Regions from separate parts of the Phreatobacter oligotrophus genome, predicted to be linked through region 4. Evidence: predicted binding sites of a transcription regulator. Region 4 holds the regulator's gene; each other region holds the start of a gene.
What was found. The regulator PhoB, encoded in region 4, activates phosphate uptake and scavenging genes when phosphate is short. The targets are predictions, from matches to a motif close to TGTCATNNANCTGTCAT.

Region 1 (4,568 bases), on a different contig from region 4:
TATACCCGCGCCTCCATCGTGACGCAGGACGGCATCGAGCCACTGGTCACGATGGCCAATTCCGAGGGCGCCATCGGCTACTATTCGGTGCTCTACGTCCGCGCGAACGATACCGCGCGCTCGCTCCAGGACCTGCGCGGCCGCAACCTCTGCCTTGTCGATCCGAATTCGGCGTCCGGCAACAACGTGCCGCGCTATGCCCTGTCCAAGCTCGGCATCGAGCCGGAAAGCCATTTCGACCGGGTCGTCTATTCCGGCAGCCACGAGAATGCGGTCATCGCGCTCTCGCAGGGCACCTGCGACGCGGCCTTCAACTGGTGGAACACCGAGCGCGAGTCGAACCTGCAGCGCATGGCCACGAAGGGCATGGTGAAGACCGAGGATTTCCGCATCGTCTTCCGGTCCGAGCTGATCCCCGGCTCGCCGGTGGCGATGATGCGCTCGACACCCGAACCGCTGCGGCGCGCCGTCCAGCAGGCCTTCGTGGATGCAGCGGAAAAGGGCCGTGAGGCCTTCCTGCGCATCAGCGACGGCAATGCCACCGGCTACGTGCCCGTCAAGGCCGAGGACTATCGCGTGATGATCGACCTCTCACGCTACATCGACCAGATGCGGCGGCGGCGGAGCTGAAGAAAGACGCCATGTCCCACACCGTCCAGAGCCTGCCAGACCACCAGCTTGCGCCCCTCGCCCGCGCCTATGCCGAGGCGGTCTCCGCCAAGCGCCGGCAGGTGCTCATCGGGCTGGTGCTGTTCGTCGGCGCCTTCATCGTCGCCGGCATCGTCGCCGACGTGAAGCCGGCGACCTTCTTCACCAATCTCTGGCGCTTCACCGACTATCTCGGCCGCATCTTCACCCTGGAACAGGGCCCCTATGCCGGCCGCTTCGTCCTCTTCGACGTGGTCGAGTGGATGTGGGGCTTCGACAAGTGGCTGAAGCTGCTGTGGGAGACGATCCTCATCGCCTATGTCGGCACGCTCTCCGGCGCCATCGGCGGCTTCGTCTTCTCCTTCCTCTCGGCCCGCAACCTCACGCCGAACAGCACGATCGGCTTCCTCGCCAAGCGCTGGCTCGAGTTCTGCCGAACGGTCCCTGAAATCGTCTTCGCGCTGATCTTCGTCGTCGCCTTCGGCCTGGGCCCGCTGGCCGGTCTCCTCGCCATCGCCGTCCACACCTTCGGCGCGCTGGGCAAGCAGTTTGCCGAGGTCGCCGAGAATATCGACATGAAGCCGCTGGACGGCCTCACCGCCACGGGCGCCACCTGGACCGAGCGTATGCGCTTCGCCGTCCTGCCGCAGGTCATGTCGAACTATGCCAGCTACGCCCTGCTGCGCTTCGAGGTGAATGTCCGCGGCGCGGCGGTCATGGGCTTCGTCGGCGCCGGCGGCATCGGCCAGGACCTCGTCGAGGCGATCCGCAAGTTCTACTACGCCGACGTCTCCGCCATCCTGGTGCTCATCGTCCTGACCGTCATGCTGATCGACCTCGGCACCGAGCGGCTGCGCCACCACTTCATCGGACTGGAGAACCGCTCGTGACCGACGCGATCCATCCGCTCCGCAAGGCCGCGCTCGACGACCGCGAGGCGCTCGCCGCCGGCTACCCGCAGGTCTTCTCACCCCCGCTGTGGACCCGGCTGCAGCCTCTGGTCATTCTTGGCGGGATGGTCCTGCTCTTCGTCTACGGGCTCGTCGCCCTCGACGTGCAGCCCGGCCGCATCATCACCGGCATCGGCAAGCTCGGTGAATTCATCTGGTTCATGCTGCCGCCCTCGACCGACACCTGGGCGAAGTTCTGGATCTACATGCATGCGCTCGGCGAGACGGTCGCCATCGCCTTCCTCGGCACTTTCACCGCGGCGATCCTCGCCCTGCCGGTCGGGTTCCTGGCTGCGAAGAACATCGTGCCGAACATCGTCATCCACTTCGCCTCGCGCCGCTTCCTCGACACGATCCGCGGCGTGGACGAACTCATCTGGGCGCTGATCTGGGTGAGCGTCGTCGGGCTTGGCCCCTTCGCCGGCGTCCTCGCCCTGATCTGCTCGAATTTCGGCCTCTTCGCCAAGCTCTTCTCCGAGGCGATCGAGGCCGCCGACCGCAAGGCCTCCGAGGGCGTCGCCTCCACCGGCGGCAGCTCGCTGCACGCGATCCGCTTCGGCATCCTGCCGCAGGTCCTGCCGATCTTCGGCAGCCAGGTGCTCTACTTCTTCGAGAGCAACACCCGCTCGGCGACCATCATCGGCATCGTCGGCGCCGGCGGCATCGGCCTGCACCTCGCCGAGCAGATCCGCGTGCTGGAGTACCAGCATGTCTCGGCGCTGATCCTGATGATCCTCGTCACCGTCGCCATCATCGACCAGGTCTCGACGCGGCTGCGCTTCGCCCTCATCGGCGAGCGCAAGGCGGCCTGAGCCTCAGCCGCCGACCGTCAGGCGGACGCGGTCGGCGCAGAAATGCGAGCGCGCCCACTGGATGGGCACGCCCTCGGGATCGACATTGACGCTGTCGATGACGAGGACCGGTCGCCCCTCCGCGATCTCCAGCCTTTTCGCATCGACGGCATCGGCAACCGACGCGCCGATCCGCGTCGTGGCGCGGCGATAGTCCGGCACGCCGCAGGCGGCGAGCGCCGCGGTGATCGAGCCGGTCGCGCCATAGACCTGGGGCACCTCGGCAAAGCGCGGCAGCGGAAAGGCCGTGACCGCCCAGGAGATCGGCACGCCATCGGCGAAATGGGCGCTCTCGACCATCACCACCGGATCCTCCGGCGACAGGTCCAGCGCCTCCGCGATCTCGACGCTCGCGCCCATCTCGCGGAAGCCCAGCAGCTTGCCGGCGGGGTCGCGTGCCTGTCCCACCACGATCTCGGAGAAGCGCGTGCGCCGGCCGATCGGGTAGGAGAGCGGCTTCGCCTCAACATAGGTGCCGGACCCCTGGGTCACCCGCACCAGGCCCTTGTCCACCAGCGACTTGATCGCCTGGCGCACGGTATGGCGGTTGACGCCGAAGCGTTCCGTCAGCGCGGCCTCGGTCGGCAGCCGCGTGCCGGGCGTCAGCCCGCCCCCGGCAATCTCCGCCTCGATCGTCTCGGCGATCTGGCGCCAGACCGTGACGCCCCTGCCCCTCGCCAGCATCCTGCCTCCGTCATGCTCCTGTCATCGGCCGGGCCGATAGGACGGGCCATCCGATCACGCCGGAACCGCATTTCCGCTTGCCCGCCGCACGCTTGCCGTTGTAGGACATAATTGGTCTAGATGAATACACCAATCATGCACACCGAACCCGCCCACAGCGATTCGACGAGCGCCCGCAAGGCTATCATGGCGGTGGTCGCCCGGGCGACCGTGCCTGAGCTTTCCGCGCTCGAAACGCTTGCCGCCGACGCCAAAGTCCTGCGCGCCCCCGAGATCGGCCTCGTGATGGTCCGAGGCCGCATCGGCGGCGACGGCGCGCCCTTCAATCTCGGCGAGGCGACGGTGACCCGCGCCGCGCTCGCCCTGCCCGGCGGCGAGATCGGCTACGGCCACGTGCTCGGCCGCGACAAGGACAAGGCGCGGCTGGCCGCCCTCGCCGATGCGCTCTGGCAGGCGCCCGCCACCCGCGAGGCGGTGGAGGCGGTGCTGGCGCCGGTGCGCGCACGGATCGACGCCGAAGCCACGCTCAAGCGCGAGCGCACCGCCGCCACCCGCGTCGACTTCTTCACCATGGTCCGCGGAGACAATTGATGGCCGTCGCCCTCGCCTTCGCCGATCCCGTCCGCGACGCTCAAGGCACCTTTCGCGCGGTGATGAACGCCATGGCCCGGCCGGGCTCGGTGCAGCCCATCGCCGGCCTCGCCGGCGCGCCCGCGCCCCTCAGCCCCACGGCCGCGGCCATCGCGGTGGCCCTCGCCGACTACGAGACGCCGCTCTGGCTCGATCGGGCCCTTGCGGCGGCTCCCGATGTCGGCGCCTGGCTGACCTTCCACACCGGCGCGCGGATCATCGCCGAGCCGGCCCGTGCCGCCTTTGCTCTGATCGCCGATGGGGCCGCGCTTGTCGATCTGGAGACCTTCGCGCAGGGCACGGACATCTACCCCGACCGCTCGACCACGCTGATCCTGCAGGTGGCGTCCCTGGGCGCTGCACTCCCCACACCTCTCCCCGGCGGGGAGAGGTCGGACGCGCAGCGTCCGGGAGAGGGGGCACCAACCTCCGCTCACCCCCTCTCCCGGCCTTTGGCCGACCTCTCCCCGCCGGGGAGAGGTACAGGGGTCGCGCCCGGCTTGATCCGCCTGGATCTCGCCGGTCCGGGGATCAAGGGCCACGCCCATCTCGCGGTGGCCGGCCTTCCCGCCGACATCGCTCCGCGCCTTGCCGCCAACCACGCCCTCTTCCCGCGCGGCGTCGACCTCGTCCTCGCCGGTCCCGAGGGCGTCGCCGCCCTGCCGCGGACCACCCGCGTCACCGTGGAGGCCTGAACCATGTATGTGGCCGTCAAGGGTGGCGAACGCGCCATCGACAATGCCCACCGGCTCCTCGCCCACCGCCGCCGCGGCGATCCGGCGGTGCCGGAAGTCGCGCCCGCCCA
Region 2 (4,568 bases), on a different contig from region 4:
GGCATCGCCCTGGCGCTGCTGATCGGCCAGGTCGGGATTTCCCGCCCCATCGGCCGCCTCAACGCCGTTCTCGGCGAATTGGCCAAGGGCAATTATCAGGTCGCCGCCTATGGCGCCGACCGCAAGGACGAGGTCGGCGACATCGCCCGCGCGGCCGAGACCTTCCGCGCCAACGGCATGGAAACCGAGCGTCTGCGCGCCGAGCAGGAGGCTGCCAAGGCCGCCGAGGCGGAGAAGCAGAGGGCGATGATGCACGAGCTCGCCGACCGCTTCGAGACCGCCGTCGGCGGCATCGTCGACATGGTCTCGGCCGCCGCGACCGAGATGCAGGCGACGGCCACCCAGCTCTCCGCCTCCGCCCAGGAGGCCTCCGCCCAGTCGACCTCGGTGGCGAGCGCGGCGGAGGAAGCCGGCGCCAACGTCACCGCGGTGGCAGGCTCGGCCGAGGAGCTTGGCGCGTCCGTCCAGGAGATCGGCCGCCAGGTCGAACAATCCGCCGGGCTCGCCCGCAGCGCTGTCGACGAGGCCGATGCCACCCGTTCCATCGTGGCGGAGCTGACGGACGGCGCCGCCCGCATTGGCGCCATCGTCGAGATGATCTCGACCATCGCCGCGCAGACCAACCTCCTCGCCCTCAACGCCACCATCGAGGCGGCCAGGGCCGGCGAAGCCGGCAAGGGCTTCGCGGTGGTTGCCGCGGAGGTGAAGGGTCTTGCCTCGCAGACCGCCAAGGCCACCAGCGAAATCGGCGCCCAGATCGTCGCCATCCAGCAAACGACCGGCAAGGCCGTCCAGGCCATTGCCGGGATCACCGCGAGCATCGGCTCCATCCACCAGGCGACCTCCTCCATCGCCTCGGCGGTGGAACAGCAGGGCTCGGCCACCCGCGAGATCGTCGCCTCGGTCAGCCAGGCCTCCACCGGCACGAACGAGGTCTCTGCGGCGATCACCTCGGTGGCGCAGGCGGCCGCAGAGACCGGTCACGGCGCAAGCCAGGTGCTCACCGCCTCGTCAGACCTCGCACGCCAGGCCGAGCGCCTGTCCGCCGAGGTCCGGCAGTTCCTGGCGACCGTCCGGGCGGCCTGACGCGTCTTCCAAAATCGGCGGGGGCCGCCTCGGGCGTCCTCGCCGGCCCGGCGAGCGACCATCGCCAAAGAGCGACAGTGAGCTGGGCCGAATCTTGCCTGCGGAACCGGGTGCACCGAAAGTCCGCAGACGAGTCCGCCATGCATGCTCTTCATCGCCTTGCCGCCTGCCTCCTTTGCCTAGCCCCGACATGGGCCAGCGCCGACAGCCTGGTCATTGAACGGCAGATCCCCCTGTCCGCGGCGCTCACCGGCGCCCGCGCCGCCATCGAGACATGCCTTGGCCAGAACTACCGGATCGCCGTGACCATCGCCGACCGCGCGGGCAATGTCCGCGTCACGCTCCGGGCGGATGGCGCCAACCCCCATCTCCTCGAAGGCGCCGCCCGCAAGGCCTATACGGCGGCCATGCTGCGCATCCCGACCACCCAGATGGGCCAGGTCATCGCCCGCAATCCCGGCGCTGCCGCCCTGATGGATTTCGATCGCATGACGCCGCTGGGCGGCGGCCTGCCCATCCGGATGGGCGATGACGTGGTCGGTGGGATCGGCGTTGCCGGCGTGCCCGTTGGCGGGGCGGGCGGCGCTGGCGATGAGGGCTGCGCCCAGGCCGGGCTCGCGGCCCTTGCCGCAGCGATCACGCCGTGATGCCCGCGGCTCGGCCGGCCGCCATGGGCTGATGACGGCGGGTGAGGCTTCACGCCCAGCCTGTTGTCAGAGGATGAGGAAGGCTCCGGCCAGCGCCATGGTGACGGCCCAGGCGCCGATCCGCCCCAGTGTCCAGGCAGAATCGGTCTCGTCACCGGGCAGGACGAGGCTCGTCTCCTCCGGATCGATGCAACCGAGGGCGAGGCCCGCGCGCTCGGCGGCGCGCATCAGCTTCGCCATGTCCTGTTCGATCGTGACCAGTCCCAATACGCGGTCCATGACGCAACTCCGGAACGCCTCGCTCTACGCCGGCACGACCATGGACCCGCAGATGTAAACGAGGCCTTTGCGCGGGACGGGCCGCCCCCCATGCGCGCGGCGCATTGCACGCAGCTGTGACTTTTGGGTCGCAGGTGACGTAGGGTCGTGTCACCGGACGGTCACATGGGCGCGCTTCAACTCGCCCACGCCGAAGGAGACAGCCATGAGCCAGGACATCCGCAACACATCCCAGCGCGCCGAAGACGCCGAGGACCGCGGCAGCAGCCCGGCGACCGGCCCGACCCTCGGCGACATCGTCGCCGCCCGCTTCGGCCGGCGCGACCTGATGAAGGGCCTGCTCGGCGTCGGCGCCATCTCGGCGACGCTCGGACCGGCGGCCCTGGCCTCCGGCACCGCCGCGGCCCAGGGCGCGGCATCCGCCTTTGCCTTCCGCGAGCTCGACTCGACCCCGACCGACCGCGCCGAGGTCGCCGAGGGCTACAATGCCGAGGTGCTGATCCGCTGGGGCGATGCCGTCCTCGCCGATGCGCCGGCCTTCGCGCCGACCACCCAGACCGCCGCCGCCCAGGCGCGCCAGTTCGGCTATAACAACGACTATCTCGGCTATTTTCCCGTGCCGGGCGCGGCGAACCCCTCGGCCCACGGCCTGCTCTGCGTCAATCACGAATATACCAACGAGGAGCTGATGTTCCCCGGCCTCGGCCGCCAGGACGCCGGGGGCCCGCTCGGCCGCGAGAAGGCCTTCGCCGGGATGACGAAGGAGCTCGCCGCGGTCGAGATGATGGCCCATGGCGGCTCGGTCCTGGAGGTCCGCCGCACGGGCGAGCGCTGGCAGGTGGTCGCCGGCTCGCGCTATGCCCGCCGCATCACCGCCGAGACGCCGATGGAGATCACCGGACCCGCCGCCGGCCATTCGCGCCTGCAGACGAGCGCTGACCCGACGGGCCGCCGGGTCCTCGGCATGCTCAACAACTGCGCCGGCGGCCGCACGCCCTGGGGCACCTGGCTGTCCTGCGAGGAGAACATCAACGGCTACTTCTCCGGCCGCCTCGCCGAGGGCCATGCCGAGACTGCCAACTACCGCCGCATGGGCATTCCCGGCCGGTGGATGAACTGGGGCGACTACGAGCCCCGCTTCGACCTGTCCAAGGAGCCGAACGAGCCGAACCGCTTCGGCTGGGTGGTCGAGATCGATCCCTTCGACCCGACGTCGACGCCGAAGAAGCGCACGGCGCTTGGCCGCTTCAAGCACGAGGGCGCCGCCGGCATCACATCCCGGGATGGGCGCTACGTCCTCTATTCCGGCGACGACGAACGCTACGACTACGTCTATCGCTTCGTCACCGAGGGCCGCGTCTCCGGCGATCGCGCCCGTGACATGAACCTCCTCGATTCCGGCACGCTGTCGGTCGCCCGCTACAATGCCGACGGCACGGGCGACTGGCTGCCGCTGGTCTTCGGCGAGGGGCCCCTCATCCCCGCGAACGGCTTCCACTCGCAGGCCGACGTGGTGATCGAGGCGCGCCGCGCCTCGGACCTGCTCGGCGCCACCCGCATGGACCGTCCGGAGGATGTCGAGGCCAATCCGCGGACCGACAAGGTCTATGTCATGCTCACCAACAACAACCGCCGCAAGGCGGACGAGGTGAACCCGGCCAATCCCCGCGCGGACAACCGCTTCGGCCACATCGTCGAGATGCTGCCCGATGGACGCGACCACGCCGCCCCGCGCTTCACCTGGGACATCCTGGTGCGCTGCGGCGACCCCTCCATCGCGACCGTCGGTTCAACCTTCAACAGCCGCACGACCAAGGACGGCTGGTTCGGCATGCCCGACAACTGCGCCATCGACGCCGACGGGCGCCTGTGGGTCGCCACCGACGGCAACTTCCCCAACCGCACCGGCCGCAACGACGGCGTTTGGGCGATGGAAACGGAGGGCGAGCGTCGCGGCACCTCCAAGCTCTTCTTCAAGTGCCCCTTCGGCGCCGAGCTCTGCGGGCCAGAGTTCACCCCCGATGGCGAGACCTTCTTCGTGGCGCTCCAGCATCCCGGCGAGACCGACCCGGAAGATCCGAACGCCGCGCCGGCCACCTACGAGAACCCGGCGACCCGCTGGCCGGACTTCTCGCCCGACATGCCGCCGCGTCCCGCGATCGTCGCCATCACCCGCAAGGGCGGCGGCAAGATCGGCAGCTGAGGATCACGGCGCGAGGTCGAGGAGCATCCGCGTCAGGATGCCCTCGGGATCGCGCATCGTGTCGAGGATGGAGAAATGGTCGGCGCCAGCCGCGGGCACCAGCGGTCCCGGTGCCCCGGCCCTCTGGCGGCTCGCATGGAAGGCGTGGGAATTCGCCACCAGCGCCGGCAGTTCCCGGTCGCCATAGGTGATGCCGAGAGGCTTCATCACGGACGGCCGGCGCAGCGGCGACAGGTCCGAGATCTCGTCGGCTGTGAGGCGCAGGTTCTCGTTGAGATAGGTGCCGGCGAGCGGCGCCAGTTCGAATATCCCTGAGATGGCAAGGCCCGCCGTCACCGCCTCGTGGCTCAGCG
Region 3 (4,568 bases), on a different contig from region 4:
CGGGGAGCATCAGCGTCACGAAGATGACCCAGAAGGCCGTCATCCGGAAGGGGAAGCGGAAATAGACGATGGCGAAGGCCGAGATGATGGAGATGGCGATCTTGCCGATGGCGATCGTCAGCGCCATCACGAGGCTGTTCAGCATCATCAGGCCGACCGGCGAGCGCGAGGAGCGCGCCGTGCCCTCGAACAGGGTCTGCCGGTAGTTCTCCAGGAAGTAGGGTCCGGGCCTCAGCGGCATGGTGCCGTTGGAAATGGTCGCGGGGTCCCAGGTCGAGGCGACGAAGGCGACATAGACGGGGAAGGCCACGACGAGGATCCCGAGGGCCAGGATCACGTGGGGCAGGAACGAGAAGAAGCTCTTGCGCTCGACCATCAGTACTGGACCTTGCGCTCGATGTAGCGGAACTGGATGGCGGTCAGCCCGATCACCAGCACCATCAGGACCACCGACTGGGCGGCCGAGCCGCCGAGGTCGCCGCCGAGGCGGCCGTCGGAGAAGACCTTGTAGACCAACGTCGTGGTGCCCTGGGCGGGGCCGCCGCCGGTGACGGAATCGATGATGCCGAACGTGTCGAAGAAGACGTAGACGATGTTGACGACCAGCAGGAAGAAGGTGGTCGGCGACAGCAGCGGGAAGATCACCGTCCAGAAGCGCCGGACGGGCCGGGCGCCGTCGATGGCGGCGGCCTCGATCACGCTCTTGGGGATCGACTGCAGGCCGGCGAGGAAGAAGAGGAAGTTGTAGCTGATCTGCTTCCAGGTCGCCGCCATGACCACCAGCGCCATGGCGTGGTTGGCATTGAGCTGCGGGTTCCAGTCGAAGCCGAGCGCCCGGATGGACTGCGCCACGAGGCCGAGGGACGGCTGGAACATGAACAGCCAGAGCACGCCGGCAATGGCCGGGGCCACCGCATAGGGCCACATCAGGAAGGTCTTGTAGGCGCCGATGCCCTTGATCTGCTTGTCGGCCTGGACCGCGAGCAGCAGCGACAGCGATAGCGAGAAGACGGTGACGAGGGTCGAGAAGACCAGGGTCGTCAGCATCGACCGGTAGTAGTCGGGATTGGCGAAGAGGACGGCGTAGTTCTCGAACCAGACGAACTCGGTCGACAGGCCGAAGGCGTCCTGGATCAGGAAGGACTGCCAGACGGCCTGAGCCGCCGGCCAGTAGAAGAAGATGATGGTGATGAGGAGCTGCGGCATCAGCAGCGCGTAAGGCAGGATCTTGCCGTCGAAAACGACGCGCTTTTCCATGACGATCCCCTCAGACGGCACCGGGGCGGGCTGAGGCCCGCCCCGATCCGATAGACACAATGATGGTCAGCGCGAAACGGTGCGCTCGAACTGCCGGAGCATGGTGTTGCCGCGCGACACGGCGGCGTCGAGAGCCGCCTGGGCGCTCTTCTGGCCGGCCAGCGCCGCCTCGATCTCCTCGGCCCAGACGTCACGCATCTGCACCATGTTGCCGAGACGCAGGCCGCGGGAGTTCTCGGTCGGCGGCTTGTTGTTCAGCTGCAGGATCGGCGTCTCGAGATAGGGGTTCTCGCGGTAGAAACCGGAGGCCTTCACTTGCTCGTAGGCGGCCTGCGTGATCGGCAGGTAGCCGGAGTCGGTGTGGAGACGAGCCTGACGATCCGTCTGCGACAGGAAGGCGAGGAACTTCGCCACGCCACGATATTCGGCCGCCGGCTTGCCGCCCATGACCCACAGCGAGGCGCCGCCCAGCGTCGCATTCTGCGGCGCGCCGGCAACGTCCGGATAGTAGGGCATCGGGGCATTGGCCCAGTCGAACTTCGCGTTGGCCTTGACGTTGCCGTAGAAGCCCGAGGAGGTCAGGAAGATCGGGCATTCGCCGGAGGTGAAGCGGCCCTCGCCGGTATTGGTGCGGCCCGAATAGGAGAAGGTGTTGTCGCGCTGCAGGTCGATGAGGTTCTGCAGGTGGCGGACATGCAGCGGCGAGTTGAAGCGCAGCTCGGTGTCGAAGCCGTCGATGCCGTTGGCGCGGGTGGCGAGCGGCACGTTGTGCCAGAGCGAGAACTGCTCGACGTTCAGCCAGGTGATCCAGGCCGAGGAGAAGCCGCACTTGTCGAAGCCGGCGGCGCGCAGCTTCTTGGCCGCTTCGAACACTTCCGGCCAGGTCTTCGGCGGGGCGTCCGGATTGAGGCCGGCGCGGCGGAAGGCGTCCTTGTTGTACCACATCACCGAGGACGAGGAGTTGAACGGGAAGGACAGCATCTCGCCGCGGGAGGTCGAATAGTAGCCGGCGACGGCGGGCAGGTAGGCCTTCGGATCGAAGGGCTCGTTGGCCTCGGCCATCAGCTGGAACACCGGCTTGATGGCGCCGCGGGCGGCCATCATCGTGGCGGTGCCGACCTCGAAGACCTGGAGGATGTGCGGGGCGTTGCCGGCGCGGAACGCCGCGATACCGGCATTCATCGTGTCGGGGTAGGAGCCCTTGTAGACCGGCACGACGCGGAACTCGGTCTGGGTGGCGTTGAAGTCCTGCGCAAGCTTGTTGACGACGTCATTGTTGACGCCGGTCATGGCATGCCACCACTGGATCTCGACCTGGGCTGCCGCCGGAGTAGCGGCCATCATGGCTGCGGCCGTGGCCGCGAGCATGAAACGACGGTTGAACATGAAATAAACCTCCCAACGGACGCCTTGCGGCGGCGGTGCGGCTTGCGGCAAGGGCCGCGCCGTTCTGGGTCCGCCAGACGACGGACGGGTGACAGTTTAGTGAAGGTTCGATGACAACGTAAGGGGCGCTATGTCCAGCCTGCGCGGCCCGGATCGCCGCGATTTATCCACACGAACCATGCCGGAACGCCTCAAACCCGGTGATAGGGATGGCCGGAGAGGATCGTGACGGCGCGGTAGAGCTGCTCCATCGCCATGACGCGCACGAGCTGGTGCGGCCAGGTCATGGCGCCGAAGGAGAGCACGAGGTCAGCCTCGGCGCGCAGCGGCGCATCGAGCCCGTCAGGTCCACCGATGACGATGGTCGCGGCCTCCTCCGAGGCATCCTTCCAGCGTCCAATCTGTGCGGCGAAGTCGGCGCTGCCGAGGCTCTTGCCGCGCTCGTCGAGCAGCACGAGCCGTCCGGCCTTCGCGCGGCGGATGGCGGTGGCTTCCTCCGCCTTGCGGGCGGCCACGTCGGCCGCGCGGCTTTCGTCGAGCGTGATCGCCTCCACACCGCGGAAGCCAAGCGCCTTGCCGGCCTTGGCGGCGCGGTCCTGGTAGCGGGCGGCGAGCTCGGTTTCCGGGCCCGCCTTGGTGCGGCCGACGGCAAGAAGGATCAGGCGCATGGCATGAGCCGCATCGATGCTCCGCGGCGCCGGCGCCGATCAGCCGATGATGTCAGCCGGCGAGCCGGTCGCCCGGACGGGCGGCGGACCACATCTTCTCGAGATTGTAGAAGGCGCGGACCTCGGGCCGGAAGACATGGACGATGACGTCGCCCGCATCGACGAGGACCCAGTCGCAGGCCGGCAGGCCCTCGACACGGACCTGGCCGACGCCGGCTTCCTTCAGCGCCTTCATCAGATAGTCGGCGAGCGCGCCGACATGGCGGTGTGAACGGCCCGAGGACACCACCATCGCATCGGCGATGGAGGTCTTGCCCTTGAGGTCGATCGCCTGGATCTCCTCGGCCTTGTTCTCTTCCAAGGTGTCGAGGACGAGTTTGAGGACGTCCGCGGGCGCGGTGCTGGCCGTCGGAGTCCCGGTGGGCGGCGCGCTGGCGGCCGAACCCGGCAGGGTTGTGGTGGACAGGGTCCAATCCTCTCTGCTTCGCGCCGCAAGGGCGCAACGAACCACATCATAGCCGAAAACGTGACGTTTGAAAAACCGTTCCTCATCCGGAGCGGTTGACCCGGCGGCCGAATGCCCCGATCTGAGGGCGATGAGGTGCGCGATCCGCAGCATGAGCCCGGCCGGGGCTTCCGACCTCACCGCCTGGGTCCAAGCGGTGAGCGGACGGCTCATGCCGCTCCTGCTGCCCCTTCTCCTCGCCCTCGGCCTCGGCATCGCGACGGCTCCCGACGCCCGCCATGCAGGGCCGGACCTGGCCGGCGGCTGGGAGCGGCAGGCCGATCTCACTGCCGTCCTGCGGCCCGCCGCTGCGATGCGCGCCGCGATGCGGCCTGCGGTGGCGAAGCCCGGAGCCGGCGCCGATGCCGGCGACGATCGTATCGCGCCACCCCGTCCCGACGTTGCCGCTCTCGCCGAGAGGGGCCATCGGGCCGCGCCTCAGCCCCCGGCAGCCCCTGCCGCCGGTGAGGGCGTCCGGCGCCTTCGCCCCGAGCCGCGCGCGCCGCCGGCCTGAGCCCGCGCCAGCACACCCCATCCCTTCATCCGCCACGCATCCGGCCGCCCGCTCGGGCGGCGATGCCACGCCCTGCCGTGGCCGTGGCCCGTATCGAGCACATTCCATGTCCCTGCAGCATCAGGCCAACCCGCGCCCCGCCGCGCCCATCGTCATCGACCATGAGCCCCTCGCCGCTCCGGCCCGCGAGACCGCACGAGAACCCGCTGCGCCGCCCACCGGGCCACGGCGGCGCGAG
Region 4 (4,568 bases):
GATCTCGACCTCAGGGCCCGTCAGCAGATCGGCATCGACGCCATCACCGCGATCACGCCGCGGCTCGGCACCAACCCCAACATGACGCCGGCCTTCCGCGAGGCTTTCCTGCGCATCAACCGCGCCAAGGGCCTCTATGTCGAGAACCCCACCGGCGTGACCTTCCTCACGCCGAATCTGTTCCGCGCCAACATCCCGATCGTGCCGAACACCCCGGTTGGCACCTTCGACGTGGATATCTATCTCATCTCCGGCGGCGTCATCCTCGCCCGCGAGAGCACCAATTTCGAAGTGGCCAAGACCGGCTTCGAGGCCTTCGTCGCCAATGCCGCGCGGGATCAGGGCCTGTTCTACGGGCTTGCCGCCGCCATGCTGGCGCTTGTCACCGGCTGGGTCGCCAGCGTCGCCTTCCGGCGCGACTGACATGCCGTCATCCTCCCGTCTCGCCGCCATGGCAGGCCGCAAGGGTCGGCAAAGGACCAGCGCATGACCGAGGAGATCGACAGGAACTGGCGCGAGGGCTGGGCCGGACGCTGGTTCCTCTATGCATGCGCGCTCACCCTGGCGGCGACGCTGATCTTCGGCGCCGGATTGTCCTGGCCCTTCGCGCTCGGCGCCGGCCTGACCGTCGTCCTCGCCGGCTTCGTGGTGCGCCTGCGGCCGAAGGGTCGTGCGCCGCTGGAGGAGACGCTGCTCGCCCGCCGCGCCGCCCGCCTCACAGATCTGACGGTGGAGGGCCTGATGGCCGCCATGCCGGTCCCCGCGGTGCTGCTCGACCCCAAGCTCGTCGTCCGCACCCACAATGCCGCGGCCACCCGCCTGCTGCCGGGCCTGCGCCGGGGCGAGCCGCTGATGCTCTTCCTGCGCGCACCGGAGGTCGTCGACGTGGTGCGCAGGGCGCTCGCCGCCAACACGCCGCAGGTCATCGACTATCAGGAGCGCGTTCCGGTGGCGCGCTGGTTCGGGGTCGACGCGGTGCCAGTGGCCATCACCTCCGAGGCCCGCGACGGCGTGCGCCCCGATTACATCCTCATGGTGCTGCGCGACCTCACCGAGGAGCGGCGGCTGGAGCGGCTGCGCGCCGACTTCGTCGCCAATGCCAGCCACGAATTGCGCACGCCCCTCGCGTCGGTTCTCGGCTTCATCGAGACGATCCAGGGACCCGCGCGCAACGACCCCGCGGCCCGCGACCGCTTCCTCGACATCATGCTGACCCAGGCGCGGCGCATGTCGCGCCTCATCGACGACCTCCTGTCGCTGTCGCGGGTGGAGCTGAACGAGCATGTGCGGCCGACCGAGATCGTTGATCTCGTCAGCCTCATCGCGCAGCTCCGCGACACCCTCGTCCAGGGCGCGGCCGACCAGGGCGTCACCATCGAGATCGCGGCCGCCGAGGCGGCCCTCCGGGTGCGCGGCGATGCCGACGAACTGTTCCGCCTCTTCGAGAACCTTGTCCAGAACGCGGTGAAATATGGCGGGGCCGGCGGCCGCGTGGTCGTCTCGCTCGATGCCGAGGGACGGGATGGCCGGCCGACCGAGGCCGTGGTGACCGTTCGCGATTTCGGTCCCGGCATTCCCGCCGAGCACCTGCCGCGCCTCACCGAGCGCTTCTACCGTGTCGATGTCGCATCGAGCCGCGACAAGGGCGGGACCGGCCTCGGCCTCGCTCTGGTCAAGCACATCGTCAACCGCCACCGCGGCAAGCTCTCCATCGCCAGCACGCCCGGGGAGGGAGCGGCCTTCACGGTCCGGCTGGAGCTCGCCAGCGATGAAACGGCGGCCGCCGCCACGCCGCCGGATGGCGCAGCCCCTGTTTGAGGGCGGCTCGTCGTAAATCTGTCAACATATTGAAATCGCGGCGTAACAAGTGTCATTGATGCGTCACGGGAGGGGCCTAGAAGAGGCCCGCGGTCGCCGTGGACCGACCCGGCCGCCAGCTGTTGGAGCCTGCCATGACCGAACACACCGTCAGCGCCTACGAGAATGAGCTCAAGGGCCTGGCCCAGCGCGTCGCGGAGATGGGCGGGCTCGCCGAGAAGCAGATCGTCGGGTCGATCGATGCGCTCATGCGCAACGACCACGCGCTCGCCCAGCAGGTGCGCGCCGCCGATGGCCAGGTCGATGCGCTGCAGCGCGAGATCGAGGAGGTCGGCATCCTCATCATCGCCAAGCGCCAGCCCATGGCCATCGACCTGCGCGAGATCGTCGGCGCCCTGCGCATCGCGGCCGACCTCGAGCGCATCGCCGACCTCGCCAAGAGCAATGCCAAGCGCGTTCTCGCCATGAACGGCACGCAGTCGCTTCCGAAGGTCACCGGCGGCTTCGACGCCATGGCCCGCCTCGCCATGGAGCGGGTGAAGCAGGTGCTCGACGCCTATGCCCAGCGCGACGTCGCGGCCGCCCTCGAGGTCTGGGGCGCCGACGGCGACATCGACGCCCTCTACAATTCCCTGTTCCGCGAGCTGCTCACCTACATGCTCGAGGATCCCCGCAACATCGGTCCCTGCACCCACCTCCTGTTCTGCGCCAAGAACCTGGAGCGGATCGGCGACCACGCCACCAACATCGCCGAGACCATCCACTACATGGTCAATGGCGTGGCCCTGGTCGACGAGCGCCCGAAGCTCGACACGATCAGCATGGTTCCGGTGGCGTGAGCCCCGCACGGGCACGGCCTGCGACGAAACGGAGCGAGCGATGACCGCACGCATCATGGTGGTCGAAGACGAAGAGCCGATCACCGTCCTCCTGCGCTACAACCTCGAGGCTGAAGGCTATCAGGTCGAGGTGGTCGGGCGCGGCGATGAGGCCGAAGTGCGGTTGCGCGAGGCGGTGCCGGATCTCGTCCTGCTCGACTGGATGCTGCCGGGCCTCTCGGGCATCGAGCTCTGCCGCCGCATCCGCGTGCGTCCGGAGACGGAGCGCCTGCCGGTCATCATGCTCACCGCGCGCGGCGAGGAGGGCGAGCGCGTGCGCGGGCTCGCCACCGGCGCCGACGACTATGTGGTGAAGCCCTTCTCGGTTCCCGAGCTGCTCGCCCGCATCCGCGCCCTGCTGCGCCGGGCCAAGCCCGAGCATCTCTCCAGCGTCCTCAAGTCCGGCGACATCGAGCTCGACCGCGAGACGCGCCGCGTCCACCGCGCCGGCCGTGAGATCAATCTTGGGCCCACCGAGTTCCGCCTGCTGGAATTCCTCATGCAGTCGCCGGGCCGGGTTTATACCCGCGAGCAGCTGCTGGACGGCGTCTGGGGCCGCGACGTCTACATCGACGAGCGCACGGTCGACGTCCATATCGGCCGGTTGCGCAAGGCGGTGAAGCGCGGCCGGGAGGCGGATCCGATCCGCACCGTGCGCGGCTCGGGCTATTCCTTCAACGAGCGCTTCGCCGGCGGCGCCGCCTGAGGCGGTCAGGCCTCGAGGCTCTCCTTGAGGATCTCCAGCTCCAGCCAGCGGTCCTCGGCCGCCGACAAGTCGCCCTGCGCCTTGGTCATTGCGGCGCTCGCCTTGTCGAAGGCGGCGCGGTCGCGGGCATAGAGGCCGGGATCGGCGAGGATCGCCTGCAGCTTGGTGATGTCGCGCTGCAGCGCCTCCATCCGGGCGGGCAGGGTGTCGAGGTCGTGCTTGTCCTTGAAGGACAGCTTCCGGCGCTGCTGGTCCGCCGGCTTCTCGGTGCGTGGCGCGGGAGCGGCGGCGCTCTCGGCCTTCGGCTTCTCCACCGTGCGGGCCGAGACGCCCGCCCCGCGCTGCATCACCATGTCCGAATAGCCGCCGGCATATTCGATCCAGCGTCCCGCGCCTTCGCTCACCAGCACCGAGGTGCAGACGCGGTCGAGGAAGTCGCGGTCATGGGAGACGAGGATCACCGTGCCGGGGAAATCCGTCAGCATCTCCTGCAGGAGATCGAGGGTCTCGAGGTCGAGGTCGTTGGTCGGCTCGTCGAGGACCAGCAGGTTCGCCGGGCTTGCCAGCGCCCGCGCCAGCATCAGCCGGCCGCGCTCGCCGCCGGACAGGACACCCAGCGGCGTGCCCTTCTGTTCGGGAGCGAAGAGGAAGTCCTTCATGTAGCCGACGACGTGGCGGTTCTCGCCATTGATCGTCACGTAGTCGCCGCGCCCGCGCGTCAGCGCCTCGGCGAGCGGCATGGCCGGGTCGAGTTCGTCGCGCTTCTGGTCGAGATTGGCCATGGCGAGGTTGGTGCCGAGCTCGATCGACCCTGAATCGGGGGGCAGCACACCGGTCAGCATCTTGACCAGCGTGGTCTTGCCCGCGCCATTCGCCCCGACAATGCCGAGCCGGTCGCCCCGCAGGATGCGGATGGTGAGGTTGTCGACAATCGCGCCGTCGCCGAAATGCTTGGAGATGCCGCGCGCCTCGACGACGCGCTTGCCCGACAGGTCGGCATCGCTCACCGAAATCGACACGGTGCCGACGGCCTTGCGGTGTTCGCGGAAATCCTTGCGCAGGGTGTGCAGGTTGGCGAGGCGGCGGACATTGCGCTTGCGCCGCGCCGAGACGCCATAGCGCAGCCAGTGCTCCTCGCGGGCGATCTGCCGGTCGAGCTTGTGCTG

Region 1: phnF (phosphonate metabolism transcriptional regulator PhnF) is a predicted target of PhoB. The motif match lies at 3,142-3,158, and genes of this name have one in related genera.
Region 2: C8P69_RS11990 (PhoX family protein) is a predicted target of PhoB. The motif match lies at 2,161-2,177, and genes of this name have one in related genera.
Region 3: ugpB (sn-glycerol-3-phosphate ABC transporter substrate-binding protein UgpB) is a predicted target of PhoB. The motif match lies at 2,743-2,759, and genes of this name have one in related genera.

What each region holds. Positions count from the first base shown of each region.
Region 1 is NZ_PZZL01000005.1:249,575-254,142, forward strand. Features, by position in the region: gene phnD (phosphonate ABC transporter substrate-binding protein) at 1-630, shown strand, start outside; gene phnE (phosphonate ABC transporter, permease protein PhnE) at 642-1,538, shown strand; gene phnE (phosphonate ABC transporter, permease protein PhnE) at 1,535-2,410, shown strand; gene phnF (phosphonate metabolism transcriptional regulator PhnF) at 2,414-3,133, opposite strand; gene phnG (phosphonate C-P lyase system protein PhnG) at 3,269-3,724, shown strand; gene phnH (phosphonate C-P lyase system protein PhnH) at 3,724-4,458, shown strand; gene C8P69_RS13445 (carbon-phosphorus lyase complex subunit) at 4,462-4,568, shown strand, end outside.
Region 2 is NZ_PZZL01000004.1:462,886-467,453, forward strand. Features, by position in the region: gene C8P69_RS11975 (methyl-accepting chemotaxis protein) at 1-1,086, shown strand, start outside; gene C8P69_RS11980 (GlcG/HbpS family heme-binding protein) at 1,227-1,733, shown strand; gene C8P69_RS11985 (hypothetical protein) at 1,800-2,012, opposite strand; gene C8P69_RS11990 (PhoX family protein) at 2,218-4,215, shown strand; gene C8P69_RS11995 (alpha/beta hydrolase) at 4,219-4,568, opposite strand, start outside.
Region 3 is NZ_PZZL01000003.1:70,332-74,899, forward strand. Features, by position in the region: gene ugpE (sn-glycerol-3-phosphate ABC transporter permease UgpE) at 1-376, opposite strand, end outside; gene ugpA (sn-glycerol-3-phosphate ABC transporter permease UgpA) at 376-1,257, opposite strand; gene ugpB (sn-glycerol-3-phosphate ABC transporter substrate-binding protein UgpB) at 1,324-2,643, opposite strand; gene rlmH (23S rRNA (pseudouridine(1915)-N(3))-methyltransferase RlmH) at 2,835-3,311, opposite strand; gene rsfS (ribosome silencing factor) at 3,364-3,777, opposite strand; gene C8P69_RS07510 (hypothetical protein) at 3,929-4,330, shown strand; gene C8P69_RS07515 (hypothetical protein) at 4,437-4,568, shown strand, end outside.
Region 4 is NZ_PZZL01000001.1:723,873-728,440, forward strand. Features, by position in the region: gene C8P69_RS03625 (TIGR02186 family protein) at 1-423, shown strand, start outside; gene C8P69_RS03630 (ATP-binding protein) at 487-1,818, shown strand; gene phoU (phosphate signaling complex protein PhoU) at 1,953-2,657, shown strand; gene phoB (phosphate regulon transcriptional regulator PhoB) at 2,698-3,402, shown strand; gene C8P69_RS03645 (ABC-F family ATP-binding cassette domain-containing protein) at 3,408-4,568, opposite strand, start outside.